Regions from separate parts of the Sorangium sp. So ce394 genome, predicted to be linked through region 1. Evidence: riboswitches for the same ligand, from Rfam matches in the RefSeq annotation. Region 1 holds a riboswitch; the other holds the start of a gene.

Region 1 (7,669 bases):
GAGGACCTGTTCGATCCGGAGGGGTCCGAGCTGTACCTGAAGCCCGCGCGCGACTACGTGCGCCTCGCCCGCCCGGTGACGTTCGCCACGATCGTCGAGTCGGCGCGGCGCCGCGGCGAGGTCGCGGTCGGCTACCGCCTCGCGGCGCAGGCCGACGACGCGGCGCAGGCCTACGGCGTGAAGGTGAACCCGAGGAAGCGCGCGCCGGTGACGCTCGGCGAGGGCGACAGGATCATCGTCCTGGCCGAGCAGTAGCGCGGGCGGGGCCCAAGCGCGCGGGGCCGAGGCCGCTCCGCGCCTCACTGCATGATGTCGTCGACGAGCCGCGCCACCAGCCGGTCGCCGAGCAGGTGCTCCTCCACGAGGTCCTTCGCGTCCTCCTCGCGGACGCCGCGGTACCACACGCCGTCCGGGTAGACGGCGACCGTCGGCCCCTCGCCGCAGCGCCCCATGCACGACGTCCTCGTCACGCGGATCTGCTGCTGCTGGCCGGCCTGCTTCACGCCGCGGCGCAGCGACTCGAGCAGCGCCAGGCTGCCGCGGTCCACGCAGTCGGCGTTGCCGCAGACGAGCACGTGCTTGCGCAGCGGGCGGTGGGCGTGCGGGTGGTTCGACGCCTGCGTGTGCGTGAGCGTGTGGCGCACGCTGTAGAGCATCGCCTTGAGCCCGCCGACCTCCCGGGCGAGCCCCGGCAGGGCCGTGCGGTACATGCACGTGTCGCAGGGGAGGGGAGCCTCGCCGGCGAGCGCCTGGCGCGCGCGCTCGTCGATCAGCCCCGACAGCGCGCTCGACCGGCCGAGGTGGGGCGCGAGCGACGCGCGGATCCACGGGTACGTCGACGCGAAGCGGTCGACCTGCTCGGCGAGCTTCGTCATGAGCCGGCCGGCGAAGAGGAAGTAGGGGAGGACGACGACGCGCTCGGGCCGCTGGCGCGCGACGCGCTCCAGCGTCTCCTCGACCGAGGGCCGCGTGACGCCGATGAAGGTCGGCTCGACCAGGAGCAGCCCCCGGCCCTCGCCGATGAGGCGCGTCATCTTGCAGAAATCGCCGTTCGCGTCCGGGTCGCTGGACCCGCGCCCCACCACGACGAGCGCCGTCCGGGCGCGCGCCGCCGGGTCGTCCGGCAGCGCGGACGCGGCGCGCTCGAACGCGAGCTCCGCGAGCGCCGGGTGCACGCCGAGGTGCCGCGCCGCCGAGAAGCGCACGCCCGGGTGCGCCGCCCGCGCCTGCTCGAGCGCCAGGGGGATGTCGTTCTTCACGTGCCCGGCCGCGAACAGGAACAGCGGCACGACCGCCACCCGCGACACCCGCGCCGCGAGCGCGGCGAGCGCGTCGGCGAGGTACGGCGTCGCGAGCTCGATGTAGCCGTGCTGCACCACGAGCCCGGGCCGCGACGCGCCGTAATCGGCGACGAGCGCCTCGAACTCGGCGTTCGACGCGGCGTCGCGGCTGCCGTGGCCGATCAGCAGGAGCCCTTCGTCATGCATGCGAGCGCCTCCTCCAGGGTGAGCGGGAGCATTGCGCGGCCGCGCGGGTCGAGCGGCTCGGCCGGGCCCAGCCGGGTCCAGAGCTCCGCGACCCACGGCCGCCTGAGCCGCGCTCGCGCGAGGAGCTCGCCGGCCGCGAACACCTCCCGCGGCGGCCCGTCCGCGAGCACCTGCCCGTCGCCGAGCAGCACCGCGCGCGTCGCGAACAGCGGCACGAGGTCGACCGCGTGCGTCGCGGCGACCAGCGTGGTCCCCTGCTGCTCCGAGAGCGCGCGCAGCGTCCGGCACAGGGAGAGCTCGCCCTCCGGGTCGAGCCCCGCGGTCGGCTCGTCGAGCAGCAGCACGCGCGGCTGCATCGCGAGCATCCCGGCGATGCACGCGCGCTTGCGCTCGCCGAAGCTCAGCGCCTCGATCGCGCGGCCGGCGAGGTGCGCGATCTGCACGGCCGAGAGCGCCGCCTCGGCGCGGCGCCGCGCCTCGGGCGCGGGCAGGCCCAGGTTCCGCGGGCCGAACAGGACGTCGTCGAGGAGCGTCGCGCCGAGCAGCTGGTCGTCCGGGTCCTGGAGCACGAGCGCGGCGCCCGCGGCCACGGCGTCCGAGGGCGAGCCCACGCGGCGACCGGAGATCTCGACGCTGCCGCCGGGCGCGGGGAGGAGCCCGACGAGCGTCCTGAGCAGCGCGGTCTTGCCGGCGCCGTTGCCGCCGAGCACCGCCACGGACTCACCCTCGGCGACGTCGAGGCGCACGTCGCGCAGCGCGGGCTCGGCGCCGCGGTAGCCCACCCTGGGCGCGCGGAGGGCGATCGCGCTCATCCCGCCGCTCCGGCGGCGACGCTGAGGCCGAGGGCCGCGAGGGCGAGGGCGGCGAACGCGAGGTTCGCGGCGGGCGCGCTCGGCCGGCGGTCGGCGATGGGGAGCTCCCCCCGGTAGCCGCGGAGCTGCATGGCGACGGCGGCGTGCTCGGAGCGCTCCAGGGTCCTGAGCGCCACGACGCCCGCGACGGCGCCGGCCGAGCGCGCGGCGGCGCCCGGGCGCGCGAACCCGCCGCGGAGCGCGGCGGCGCTCCACGCGCTGTCGGCGGCGCGCTGGAGCACGCCGGCGAAGCGCCGCGCGAGCGCGAGCAGCTCGACGAGGGCCGCGGGCGCGCCGAGCCCGGCGAGCGCCGCCTCGATCTCGGCCGGCGCGGCGGCGCTCGAGAGCCACCGGAGCACCGCGGCGGCCGCGAGGACGCGCGCGGCGATGGCCGCGGCGCGGCGGGCGCCGTCGCGCGCGATCGCGTCGAGCGGGAACGGCGCGCCCGCGAGGAGCGGCTCGCCCGGGGTGAGCGCGAGCGCGAGGGCCGCGGCGACCCCTCCGAGCCACGCGGCGGGCGCGAAGGCGCGCAGGATGGCGCCGGCGGTCACGCCCTGGAGGGCGAGGGCCGCGCTCGCGACGGCGAGCAGCGCGGCCGGCGTCCAGGGCGAGCGCGCGCCCGCGGCGACGCAGCACGCGGCCACGGCGGCCCCGAGGCGGAGCCGGGGATCCACGTCGCGGAGCCGCGCGGGGGGGTCAATCCGCACGGAGCCCGTCGCCGCCGGGCTTGCCGGCGGGCTGGCCGGCGCGCTCCACGAAGAGCACGCGCGAGAAGTAGCCGATGGCGAAGCCGGCGAGGAGCCCTGCCCAGAGGAAGGCGAAGAGCAGGAGGTCGCCCTCGAGGCCCGCGAACAGCGGCCCCGTGTCGTGGCGGCCGGCGTCCTCGGCGACGCGGCGGACGACCGCCTCGTCGACCCCGTCCCACGAGGCGTCGCCGCACGCGGCGAGCCAGAGCGCGGCGGCGAGCCGCAGCGCGCTGGCGAGCCGCAGCGCCGCGGCGCGCGCGCCCCCCGCGAGCGCCGGCAGCGCGCGCTGCGCGGCCCGCCGCGTCACGACGCCCCCGCGGGGAGCGGGACGACCTGGAGCCGCTCGAGGATGTCGGGCCGCCGGGCGCGCAGGAAGACGAGCGCTCCCGCGGTCATGGCGCCCTCGAGCAAACCGAGCGGCAGCTGGGTGGGGACGAAGGCCAGGGCGACGCCGGTGAACATGGATCCCACCGACCCGTCGCCCGCGAGCCCGAGCGCGAGCTCGAGGGCCGTGGTCGCGTACGTGGCCCAGTCGGACGTCACGCCGGCCAGGAACCCCGCGACCCAGAGGCTCGCGCCGCAGCGCCGCGCGAGCCGGAAGACGAGGTATCCGGTGAACGCGCCCGCGATGCCCATCGACGCGACGTCGGCGCCGAGCGTGGTGAGCCCGCCGTGCGCGAGGAAGAGGGCCTGGATGAGGAGCGCCACCACGGTGACGAGGACGGTCATCCAGGGGCCGATGAGCACCGCGGCGAGCCCGGTGCCGCACGGGTGGGAGCAGGTCCCTGCGGTCGGCACCGGCACGGGCATGCACGAGATCGCGAAGACGGCGGCGGCGACGAGGCCGACGAACGGCTTGTAGAAGGCGTCGTCCCGGGTGCGGCGCCGGAGCAGGTGGAGGGCGACGGCGACGAAGGGCAGGGCGAGCGCGTTCCAGACGGCGCACCAGCCGAGCGGCAGGACGCCTTCCGCGAGGTGCATCGCGGCCGCGGGCCGGGGCGCGAGCAGCGTCGCGAGGAGCACGGCGGCGATGGACACAGCGCGGCCGTGAAGACCGATTTCGGCGCTCCGGGTGAAGTCCGCACCCGAACGCCACGAAGACATGCGCAAGCTGCACCTCGTGGGGGGCTCGGGTAGGTCTCCCGGCTGATGGGTTCAGGGGGCCTTTCTGGCTCCCAGCGCCGCGTCCACCTTCCCAGGCCTCTTCAGAGGCCCAGTGGTCTTTGGAGGCGGCTCCCCACTCACGGTGGCGGTACCGCGCCGGTTTCGCACCGGCTTCCCTGTTATGCCCAGAGGGCACCCGAGGTGTGGATTGTCAGATGGATGCTCGGTAGTCCCGTTTCGCGCCCGGCGTCAAGGACGTCGCGCCGCGGCCGCGGGGCAGGCGCTCGCCCTGCGGCGGCTGCCCCGCGACCGCGGCGCGCGCAGGCGCGTTCGCGGCGGCCGTCTGGCGGCGCGCGCTGGCGCGTTCGCGGCGGCCGTCTGGCGGCGCGCGCGGGCGCGTTCGCGGCGGCCGTCTGGCGGCGCGCGCGGGCGCGTTCGCGGCGGCCGTCTGGCGGCGCGCGCTGGCGCGTCTCACGCCGGAACGAGCTCCGTGATGAGCCGCGCGCGCGGGCTTCCGCCGTGGGCCGTCCAGCGCGTCGCGGGCCGCCGAGCGCTCCCGGCGTCCGGAGGTCCGGCGCGGCGGAGGGGCGCGCTGTACCGCGCCCGGCCTCACGGCATTGCGAGCGGCCGGTCAGCCGCTGCCGCGGTGTCCACCGCGTGTGGTGCCGTCCTGTCGAGCCGACAGGCTGCGCTGCGCGCGCTCGCGCCCTCCGGGGGCAACGTGGCTTCCGCGAAATTGACCGAGACGCACGCGGACAAGCTTCCTCGAAAAAGCTGCAAGCGATGTGCTTCTGTGGTTAAAGTCTCTTTACTTGTTCATCCCGGGATCGCCGCTCGCTCCCCGGGGCCCGCTCGGAGCGTGCGCCGCCCCGCGCGTGCGGCGCACGTTCCGGTGATTTTCTCGCCGCAGTGTGCTTTGTTCGTCCTGGCTCTTTACTTGTGAGCAAGTGTTCCGTGCCAGGCTCGCTTCGTCGCGGAGCCTGGCGTGAACGGCGGCGGGCTCTCGTGTTCTCTTTTCGAGGGCGCGGCGAGCGACTCCGCCGGACGCTGCTCCGGCGCGGGTATGCCCGGCTCGAACGCGCATTCGCGAAAATCGGCGATGTGCGCGCTGCGCTGTCACCTGGCTGTCATCGTGCGGGAGCAATTCGCTCATCCGCGTGCAGCGGTTGCACTTTGTTATCGACAACCTGCTTCCGGGTGCCACACTCCGATCACCGCATGCGCACCGGCGCGGTTTCCCCCCCCCGGCCCGGAGCGCGTGCGGGCTATCTCGAGCACCGCAGCGGACGTTCTCCGCGCCGCTGCGGTTTCCCTACCGCGGTCATGTCTGGCCCCCCTCCAGCATGACACGCGGTCTTTTTTTGGCTCTCCTGGCGCGCTGTTCGGCAACTCACTTTCCTGTGAACGCCGCCTGCGATTTCGCCAGGAACGCTTTCATTCCGAGCTGTTGGTCCTCGCTGCCGAAGAGCGCGGCGAATGCCTGCGCTTCCAGCTCGTTGGCGGCGGTGAGGTCGAGGCTCTCGCCGCGCAGCAGGACGCGCTTGGCGGCGGCGACGGCGAGCGGCCCGCGCGAGGCGATCTTGAGGGCGGTGTCGCGGGCGCGCGCGAGGAGCTCGGCCGCCGGGAAGACGGCGTTGACGAGGCCGATCGAGAGCGCCTGTTCGGCGGTGATCATGTCGCCTGAATAGATGAGCTCGCGCGCGCGGCCGGGGCCGACCCGCCGCAGCAGCCGCTGGGTGCCGCCGAACCCGGGGATGACGCCCAGGTTCACCTCGGGCTGGCCGAGCTTGGCGCCTTCCGCGGCGTAGATGAAGTCGCAGGCGAGGGCGAGCTCGCAGCCGCCGCCCAGCGCGAAGCCGTTGACCGCGGCGATCACGGGGAACGGGGCGGTCTCGATGAGGTCGGCCAGGCGGTGGCCTGCCTCGGCGAACCGCTTCGCGGCGATGCTGTTCATGGCGGCCATCTCCGCGATATCGGCGCCGGCGACGAACGCCTTGCCAGCGCCGGTGAGCACGGCCGCGCGCACCTCGCTGCCCTCGGCGGGCGCGAGGAGGTCGTGGAAGGCCGCGGTGAGCTCGCCGAGGACGGCGGGGTTCAGGGCGTTGAGCTTGTCGGGCCGCTGGATGGTCACGGTGGCGACGTGGCCCGCGCGCTCGACGGCGACGAGCTGGAGCGCACCGCGAGCAGGGCTCCCCGGCTGCTGTTCTTGAGCGGTCATGACCGGTGGTTAGCAGCGCGCCGCGCCGGGGGGAAGCGAGCCCCGCGCCCGAGCGGCGAGCGCCCGGCCGGCGCCGGAGCGCGCGGCGCCGAGCCTCCTCATGAGGACGCGAGAGGCCCGGCCCCCGGCGCGCGCCGGCGATGTTGACGGGTGAGCCGCAGCGTGGTCCTCTACCCTGGGCGCGCCGATCAACCAATGAGCTACCGCTGGCGTATCGACTGCTTCCCGGATGTCGTGTGGATCGCGCGCGGCTCCGACGCGCCGGCGCACGCAGGCGCGCAGCGGCTCTCGGCGACAGAGGCGACGTGGTGGCTGAGCGCGCGGTCCGCCGACCCGATCTACGGCCCGCTGGTCCTCGCCGACCTCTGTGATGCGCTCGGCCACACCCTCTCCACGGGACCGTCGCTCGATCCGAGCAGGCTCCGAGCGCGGGTGCAGGAGGCGCTCCTCGACGGCCGCCTGGTGGCGTACCGCATGCGGAGCGTCTCCTCCGGCGCGCCCGTCGTGTCCCCGGAGCGCCCCGAGGCCAGCGGGCCTGAGCCCCCTGCCCGGGACGAAAAGACCTGGGTCGCGATTCAGCTCATGGACGATGGAGACCCGCCGCAGCCCGTCCCGTTCAAGAAATACCGGCTCGAGCTGCCAGGCCAGCTGCCCCGCGAGGGCATGCTCGATCAAAATGGCCGCATCTTCGTCGAGGATATCGACCCAGGGGCGTGCAGGATCTCGTTCCCGGAGCTCCATGACGACGACTGGCGTCCTGCTTAGGCGCAGAGACGACACGAGCTGCTGCGAGGCTCTTCGACTGGCGATGGCATGACGGACAAACAGGTCTCGGTCGCGACAGGCAAGCAACATCGGTTCATCCTCGCGCCCAAGCTCGAGTGCAGCGAGCTGCCGGGCCCCCACTTCGATTTCGACACCACGTTCATCCGGCCCGACGGCATGGCCGCGCTCGGAGCGATCGCCGACACGCTGCGCCGCAAGCGCGACAAGCGCGCCGCGATCTTCGGCCACACCGACACGGTCGGCGACGAGACCTATAACAAGAAGCTGAGCGAGGAGCGCGCGCGGGTCGTGCTCGCCGCGCTCACGCACGACCCGGCGCCGTGGGAAGACCGTTACCAGGCCGAGCGCTGGGGCGTCCGTGTCGTGCAGGCCATGCTGAACGACGTTCAGCCGCGCGAGGACCGGAGCCCACGGCTCGCCGAGGACGGCGTCTCTGGCCCGCTCACCCGGGCGTCGATCCAGCGCTTCCAGGAGCGC
Region 2 (7,669 bases), 5.8 Mb from region 1:
CCGCACGCTGTAGAGATAATCGTCGTGCGTCCGCGGGATCAGCTTGGGCACTCCGGTGCTCCCGCCGGACAGCTGGAAGAAGGCCACGTCGCCCGCCGCGGGCCTCGGCAGCTCCACGGGCTCGGCGTACACGCCCTCGAGCGCGGTGTGCTCGCCGGGCTGGCCGGCCACGAGGACGTGCTTCAAGGTCTTCACGTCCCGCCGGACCTGACTCGCCAGCTCCCGGTAATCGAACCCGCCGTCCCGGTCGGCGACGACGTAGGCGACCGCCTCCGTGTGCTCGCAGAAATACGTGATCTCGGCGCGCCGGTGGGCGGGCAGGGCGAGGACGGGGAGGGCGCCGAGGCGGAACAGCGCAAAGCACACCTCGAAGAACTCCACGATGTTCGGGAGCTGGACCACCACGCGATCCCGCGGCTGGATCCCGAGGCGCAGGAGGCCCGCGGCGAGGCGGTCGGCGCGCCGATCGAGCTCGCCGTAGCTCAGCCGGCGGTCGTCGCCGACGAGGGCGATCCGGTGCGGGTGCCGCGCGGCCCGCTCGCGGAGCAGGTCCCCGAACGTCTCGCCGCGCCAGTAGCCTTCGCGCCGGTAGAGCTCGGCCACCTCGGGCGGCCAAGGGGTCCAGCCGGAGAGCGCCTGTCGGCTTTCGTCGGCGGGCATCACCCGATCTCCGGCGCCTGGTCGAGGCCGAGCGCGTTGAGCATCGTGCGGAGCTTGGCGGACGTCTCGTCGAGCTCGCGCTGGCCTTCGGAGCCGACGACGATCCCGGCACCGGCGTAGAGCCGGAGCGCCCGCCCGGCGACGTCGGCGCAGCGGATGACGACGGCCCACTCGCCGTCTCCGGCGGCGTCGCACCAGCCCACGAGGCCCGTGAAGAACCCGCGATCGAAGGGCTCGAGCGCCTCGATGGCGGCGCGGGCGCGCTCGGTGGGGTATCCGCACACCGCGGGGGTCGGGTGCAGCGCGGCGGCGAGCCTCATCGAGGAGATCGAGAGATCGCGGAGCTCGCCCGTGAGCCGGCTGGACAGGTGCCACAGGTTCGCCGTCTGCGTGAGCGACGGCTCCTCGGGGACGCTCAGGTGCCTGCAGAACGGCCGGAGCGCGGCGGCGACGGCGTCGACCACGATCGCGTGCTCGTGCCGGTCCTTCTCGGACGCGAGCAGGGCGATGGCGCGCCGCCGGTCCTCGTCCGGATCCGGGCTGCGGATCGCGGAGCCGGCCAGCGGGTTGGCGACCACCCGGAGCCCGGAGCGGGACAGGAGCAGCTCGGGGCTCGCGCCGATCAGCGTCCGCGGCCGCGAGCTCGGGCCGCGCTCCGAGCCGGACAGGCCCGCCATCGGATCGGAGAGGTTGGCGGCGAAGGTGTAGCCGCTCCGGTTCTGCTGCGAGAGGCGCTGCAGGACGGCGCGGAGGTCGACCGCCTCTCGCAGCGTCATCTCCAGCATCCTGGAGAGGACCACCTTGCTCAGCGCCTCGTTCCGCATCAGGCCCACGGCCAGCTCGACGCCGCGCACGTAATCGCGGGGCTCGGGGACCTTCCGCAGCGTCTGGAGGGAGGCCTGCGGCTGGGGCCTGAGCGCGTCGGCCGCGGCGCTCAGCGGCCCGGCGCTCTGGATCGTCTTCGGCACGATGAGGTGCGCGGGCGAGGTGCTGTTGAACGGCACCGCGCCGACCGCCATGGGGACGCCGTGGCCCGCCCGCCCCTGCGCCGCGAGCACCCGGGTGATGCGGTCCGAGAGGCGCTCGCCGCGGTCGGTGCCGATCGTCTCGAGGATCATGTCGTGCACGCCCTGCGCGAGGAGCGTGCGCGTCGGCGACGCGAAGAAGAACGCCGATTCAGGGGTGTATTGCTTGAGGATCTGCCCGGCGTTCGACAAGGGATGAGCGACGGCAGCCGGCATCGAGAAGGAATTCATCGAACACTCCTTGAAAGGTGTGGAATCGGGGGGCGCCCGCGGCGCGGCGCGCGCGCCAGGGCGCGTGTCCGTCACCGCGCGACGGCGGCAGCGCTCTCGGCGCTAGCGCGGGGGCGCGCGGTGGCCCGCGCGCCCGGGACACGGCGCGCCGCGCGTCTCATGGCACCGAGCTGCGGGGCGCTGGACCATCGAGGCGAGCGCGGCGGGGGCGCGCCGGCTCCTCGAGGCGAGCGCGGCGGGGGCGCGCCGGCTCCTCGAGGCGAGCGCGGCGGGGGCGCGCCGCTGGCCCATCGACCGGCTCAGGGCCGCGCGCCCGGCGCCGTCACGCCACCGGGCGCCTTGGAGGCTCGGCCGCAGAGGCTCCACCGCGGCGCGCAGGCGCGCGGCCAAAGGCCGGCACGCGCGCTCCGCCCGCGAGGGCGTCGAGGCGCGGAGTCGGCCCGAATGTCGAAATGGGCACGTCGTCACATCCAGCTCCGATGGGCTTCGAGAGCCGCGTGGGCTCGGTTCATCGGGCTCTGGACGTGAAGTCGCGGGCCGCTACAGAAACCTGATAAGGAAAATCAGTTTCAAAAGCTTGATGTCACGTTCAATAAGAACTGTCAAGGTTTCCTGGTGCAGGCCCGGGGCCGCGTGGGCATGGGAATGGGCTGCGTACGGCAGCCATTTCCGCGTTGACAATCCACGCTACATCTGCCAGGAGTCGCCCCGCCATCGGTGCTCGCCTGGCCATCGCCCGGCGAGCTGAAAAGGGAACCCGGTGAGAATCCGGGACTGCCCCCGCAGCGGTGAACGGGAACGACCATCACCATCGAGCACTGGGCCGCGCTTGAGCGGCCTGGGAAGCGGTGATCAGTAGGAAAGCGTCCGGCGACGGCCGCAGCGCCCGTGAGTCCGAAGACCTGCCGACGGTGCGCGCGCCGGTGCTCCGGCGCGCGCTGACCTGAGCCTTCGAGGGGAAGGCGCGCAGGCTCTGGACCACCTCGCTCAGGCGCGGTGCCGTAGCCCGTCTGCAGTCCCCCCGATTCGGCTCTCAGCTCACCCGAGCAGTGCTGGGTCGACGCGGGCAGGCGGGCGTGAATGGTTCAATCCCTTGAGCGTGTGGTGCGTCGCCGGCGGAGCGACGGCGCGGGGCGCTGGCTCGTGCTCGCCGCCGGCAGCGCCCTGGCGGCCGCGCCGGCAGCCGTCGCGGAAGAGCTGCGCGGGGCAGGGGCCGAGCAGGGCGGCGGTCGCGCTGCCGCCGCGACAGCCCCGCTGGAGGTGCGCGTCGAGGGGGAGCGCGCGCGCGCGCCCGCGCCGCCCAAGGACCGATCCGTCGCGGGATCCGTGCTGACCCGCGACCGCCTGACCGGAGCGGGGCTCGAGGCCGCGGACGTGCTCCGCACGCAGCCGGGCGTCCAGGTGACCGAGTCGGGCGGCTTCGGCGGGCCGGCGACCGCCGCCATCCGGGGCGCGACCGCCGCGCAGACGCCGGTGTACCTCGCCGGCGTTCGCCTGAACGACGACGTCGCGGGGACCGCGGATCTCTCGCTCGTGCCGCTCTGGCTCGTCGAGCGCGTCGAGATCTACCGGGGCAACGCTCCCATCGAGGCCGATCGCCTCGGGCCGGGCGGCGCGATCTTCTTCGAGCCACGCCGGCCGTCCCGGACGACGGCCGGCGTGGGCGCCATGGCAGGCTCGTTCGGGGCCAGGCGCGGGTGGGCGTTCGCCGGCGTCAGCGCCGGCCCGGTGAGCTCGATCGTCGGGGTGAGCGCCGAGGCCGCGGCGAACCGCTATGCGTTCGTCGACGATCGCGGGACGCTCTTCGACGCGAGCGACGACACCGTCCGGCGCCGGCAGAACGCCGACGTGCGCGCCGTCGACGCCTGGGCGCTCGCGCGCTTCGATCTCGGCCACGGCGCGACCGTCGACGTGATCGCGAACGGCCTCGATCGCGAGCAGGGCGTGCCGCGGCTCGCGCTCTTGCCCTCCCGGCAGGCTCGCGGGGAATCCCGGCGCGCGCTCGCGTCCGTCGTGACGCGGGTTCCGTTCGGCGGCGAGGCGCAGCACACGCTCGAGGCGCGCACCTCGTTCATCGAGGCGCGGTCCGAGTTCCACGACCCCCTCCTCGAGCTCGCGCTCCTCACGCGCGAGCTCCGCCTCGCCGGCCGCCGCCTGGAGCAGACGCTGGGAGCGACCCTCTACCTCTCCGATCGCCTCACGGTGCGACCCATGCTCTCGGTCGCGCGCGAGGGCATCTCGCGCGAGCCGGACGACATCCCGCTCGCGCGCGCGCGGCGCACGTCGGCGCGAGGCGCCGTCAGCGCGGAGCTGCGCCTCGGCGAGTGGCTCGCGCTGCGCGCCCTCGGGAGCGGCGAGTGCCACGCCACCGGCGCGGACCCGGGCCGCCCCTGCGACGTGCTCGCGCCCTCCGGACGTATCGGCGCCGAGGCGGGGAGCGGCCGGGTTCGGCTGCTCGCGACCGTGGGGCGCTACCTCCGCGTCCCGACGCTCGGCGAGGTGTACGGCATCTCCGGCGTCGTCCACGGCAATGCGGAGCTCGAGCCGGAGTCCAGCGTCACGCTCGAGGCCGGGATCCGGGCGCAGACGCGGCCCGGCGCGGTGCTCCGAGGCGCCTACATCGACGCGTTCGTGTTCGGGCGCGCTTCGTCGGGGCTCATCGCGTACGCGCGCTCCGGTCAGGGCTACGTGGCCCCGTACAACGTCGACCGCGCCCGCGTGCTGGGCGCGGAGCTGTTGACAGGGATCGAGGTGACCTCGTTCCTCCGCGCCGAGGTCGCGGCGACGCTCCTCGATCCGCGGGACACGACGCCGCGGCGGACGACCGCCAACGACGTCCTGCCGTTTCGCCCTCGCCTCGTCGTCGCGCCGCGCCTTCGCGCCGACTGGAAGCCCGCGGACGGCGGCGTGCTCTCGGGCGCCTCCGGCGAGCTCCGGGCCGTCTACCAGTCGAGCCGGTACGCCGACCCTGCCGGCCTCGGCGTGATCGCGGAGCAGGCGACCGTCGACGTCGAGGCAGAGGCGACATGGCTCCGGGGGCACCTCGCGGCGAGGGCGCGCGTCGCGGATCTCCTGGACGCGCGGCGTACGGACGTCGTCGGGTATCCGCTCCCGGGGCGGAGCGTGTTTCTCACACTGGAGTCCACATGGTGAAGATCCGTCGATTCGCGATAGCAATCTCGATCCCGTTCCTGGGCTGCAACGTGGATCCGCCGCCGCCGTCGACGGGCGGTGTCGAAGGAGGCGGCGGGCGCGATCCGGGCACGCCGGGCGCCTGCGAGCGCGGCGTCGTCATCGTGACGAGCGATTACCAGTCGACGAACATCGCGATCTCGGAGCTCGACGGGACCACGCTTTCGCCCTCCTTCGTGTCGAGCGGCGCGACAAAGCCGGGGCTCAGCCTCGCGCTGTCGGGCGACGTGGACGTCCCGGCGACGGCGCCGCCGTCCGGCCGCGTCGTCCTGCTCGATCGGTATGGCACGAACGTGATCACCTGGATGGATCTCGAGACCGCCGAGGTCATCGCGCAGCTCCCGGTCGGGCAGGGATTCGAGTCCAACCCTCATGATTACATCGAGGTGGACGCGGAACGCGCGTTCGTCTCACGCTTCGGGAGCAACCCCACCTCAGGCGCCGAACCCTTCGACGAGGGCAGCGATCTCCTCATCGTCGACACCCGCAAGTACGCTATCGAGGGGCGCATCGCCCTGCCGGAGGAGAAAGCGGGGCTCCTGCCGCGTCCGTCGGGGATGGCGCGCGTCGGCGACGACGTGGTCGTGTCGCTCGGCCGGCTGGCGGAAGATTTCTCGGAGGTGGGCGAGGGGCGCCTCGTGGGCGTCTCGCCGGAGCAGAACGCCGTCACGTGGACGGTCGACATCCACGGGCTCTACGGTTGCGGGCGCGTCGCCGTGTCACCCTCGGGGATCCGACTGGCCGTCGCCTGCTCGAGCCGCTTCGACGCGGACGCGATGAAGTACGATCCGGCGACCAGCGATATCGTGATCTACGACGCTCGCACGTCGCCGCCCGAGGAGATCGAGCGGCTCGGCGTGGCCGAGGCGCTGGACGCTGGGATCCAGCCCTCGCTCGCCTTCGCGTCGGAGGACGTCCTCCTCGCGACGGCGTACGGGGGCAACGCGTCCGCCGGCGACCGGGTCTTCTCGGTGAACGTGGACAGCGGCGATATCACGCCGCTCGGCGAGGCGCGCCAGCCCTTCGTCTTCGGCGGCATACACTGCGCGCCCGGCTGCGGCGACGTCTGCCTGCTGAGCGACGCGGAGAGGAACAAGCTCCGGCGCTGGAAAGCGACGGCGAACGGCGCGCTCGAGCCGCTGGAGGACGTGACCGTCGACACCGAGGTTGGGCTCCCGCCGCGATCCATCGGCGGCCTCTGATGGGGCGTATCAAGGGCGAGGGCGGGTGAGATGACCATCCAGGGAGTCGGCGCCGAGGGCGCCCCGCGCGCGCTGGACGAGCCGGCGACGCCGCGTCCGGGACGCCGCGCGCTCGTCGCGTACGCGGTCCTGCTCGCCCTGCTCGCGGCGGTCGTCGCGGCCTCGCTCGCGCTCGGCGCGGCGAGCCTCTCCGACGCGAGCCTGCGGGCGACCCTGCTGACGCTGCGCGCCGCGCGCCTCGGGGCGGCGCTGCTCGTCGGCGCCGCGCTCGCGGTCGGGGGCGTCGTGGTGCAGGGCCTCTTCCGGAACCCGCTCGCCGAGCCCTCGGTGCTCGGCACGACCGCGGGCGCGGCGCTGGGCGGCAAGATCGCCCTCCTCGTCGTGGAGCTCGCCGTCGCCGAGCGCGGGATCCGCGGGCTACCGCCGGAGATGGTGCTCCCGGCCGGGTGCCTCGCCGGGGCGATCGTCAGCCTGGGGCTCGTGCTCGTGCTGGTGCGCGCGCCGGGAGATCTCCTGAGCATCCTCCTCGTCGGGTTCCTCCTCTCCTCGCTGTTCCTCAGCCTCGGGAGCCTCGCCACGAGCCTCGCGCAGGAGCGATGGGAGCTCGGCCGCGCCGTCGTCGCCTTCGCGCTCGGCGGCCTGTCGGGCACGAGCCCACGGCACGTCGGACTCGCCGCGCCGCTCGTGCTCACCGGCGTCGTGGCCGCGTGGTTCTGGGGAAAGCCCCTCGATCTGCTCCTCTCCGGGGAGGAGGAAGCGGCCTCGCTGGGCGTGGACGTGCCCCTGGTGCGCCGCTTATGCATCCTCTGGATCGCGGTGCTCACCGCCGGCGCGGTCGCGCTCGGGGGCAACGTCGCCTTCGTGGGGCTGCTCGTGCCGCACGCGCTGAGGCCGCTGCTGGGCGTCGACCATCGGCGCTTGATCCCCGTCGCGGCGCTGGGCGGCGCCGTCTTCGTCGCCGCGTGCGATCTCGCCGCGCGCCTCTTGCCCGCGCGCGGGGAGGTGCCGCTCGGCGTCATCACCGGGCTCATCGGCGCGCCGGCGTTTTTGGTGCTGCTCGCGCGCTCGCAGCGGGAGGCGGAGCGTGCCTGAAGCCGTCGGCGTATCCGGGCTGCGCGTCCGTCGCGGGGGGCGGGTCGTCGTCGACGACGTGTCGTTCACGGCGCCCTTCGGCGGCGTGCTCGCCGTGCTCGGGCCGAACGGGGCGGGCAAGTCCTCCCTCCTCAAGGCGCTCGCCGGCGTCGTGCCCTTCGACGGGGACATCCGGCTGAACGCGCGTGGCGCGCGCGATCTCCGCGCGCATGAGCGAGCCCGGCTCGCGGCGTACGTCCCCCAGCAGTCCGAGCTCCGCTCCGCGCT

The links. Region 1 has a riboswitch for cobalamin ahead of WMF33_RS02185 (energy-coupling factor ABC transporter permease). Riboswitches for the same ligand answer to the same signal wherever they lie in the genome.
Region 2: another riboswitch for cobalamin. It lies ahead of WMF33_RS23275 (TonB-dependent receptor plug domain-containing protein); the one in region 1 lies ahead of WMF33_RS02185 (energy-coupling factor ABC transporter permease).

What each region holds. Positions count from the first base shown of each region.
Region 1 is NZ_CP150339.1:576,076-583,744, forward strand. Features, by position in the region: gene WMF33_RS02160 (CASTOR/POLLUX-related putative ion channel) at 1-255, shown strand, start outside; gene WMF33_RS02165 (CbiX/SirB N-terminal domain-containing protein) at 300-1,487, opposite strand; gene WMF33_RS02170 (energy-coupling factor ABC transporter ATP-binding protein) at 1,463-2,299, opposite strand; gene WMF33_RS02175 (CbiQ family ECF transporter T component) at 2,296-3,045, opposite strand; gene WMF33_RS02180 (hypothetical protein) at 3,035-3,391, opposite strand; gene WMF33_RS02185 (energy-coupling factor ABC transporter permease) at 3,388-4,122, opposite strand; cobalamin riboswitch at 4,200-4,403, opposite strand; gene WMF33_RS02190 (enoyl-CoA hydratase/isomerase family protein) at 5,579-6,406, opposite strand; gene WMF33_RS02195 (hypothetical protein) at 6,602-7,171, shown strand; gene WMF33_RS02200 (peptidoglycan-binding protein) at 7,220-7,669, shown strand, end outside.
Region 2 is NZ_CP150339.1:6,337,476-6,345,144, reverse strand. Features, by position in the region: gene WMF33_RS23285 ((2,3-dihydroxybenzoyl)adenylate synthase) at 1-660, opposite strand, end outside; gene dhbC (isochorismate synthase DhbC) at 660-1,916, opposite strand; cobalamin riboswitch at 2,615-2,840, shown strand; gene WMF33_RS23275 (TonB-dependent receptor plug domain-containing protein) at 2,997-5,069, shown strand; gene WMF33_RS23270 (YncE family protein) at 5,063-6,310, shown strand; gene WMF33_RS23265 (FecCD family ABC transporter permease) at 6,341-7,402, shown strand; gene WMF33_RS23260 (ABC transporter ATP-binding protein) at 7,395-7,669, shown strand, end outside.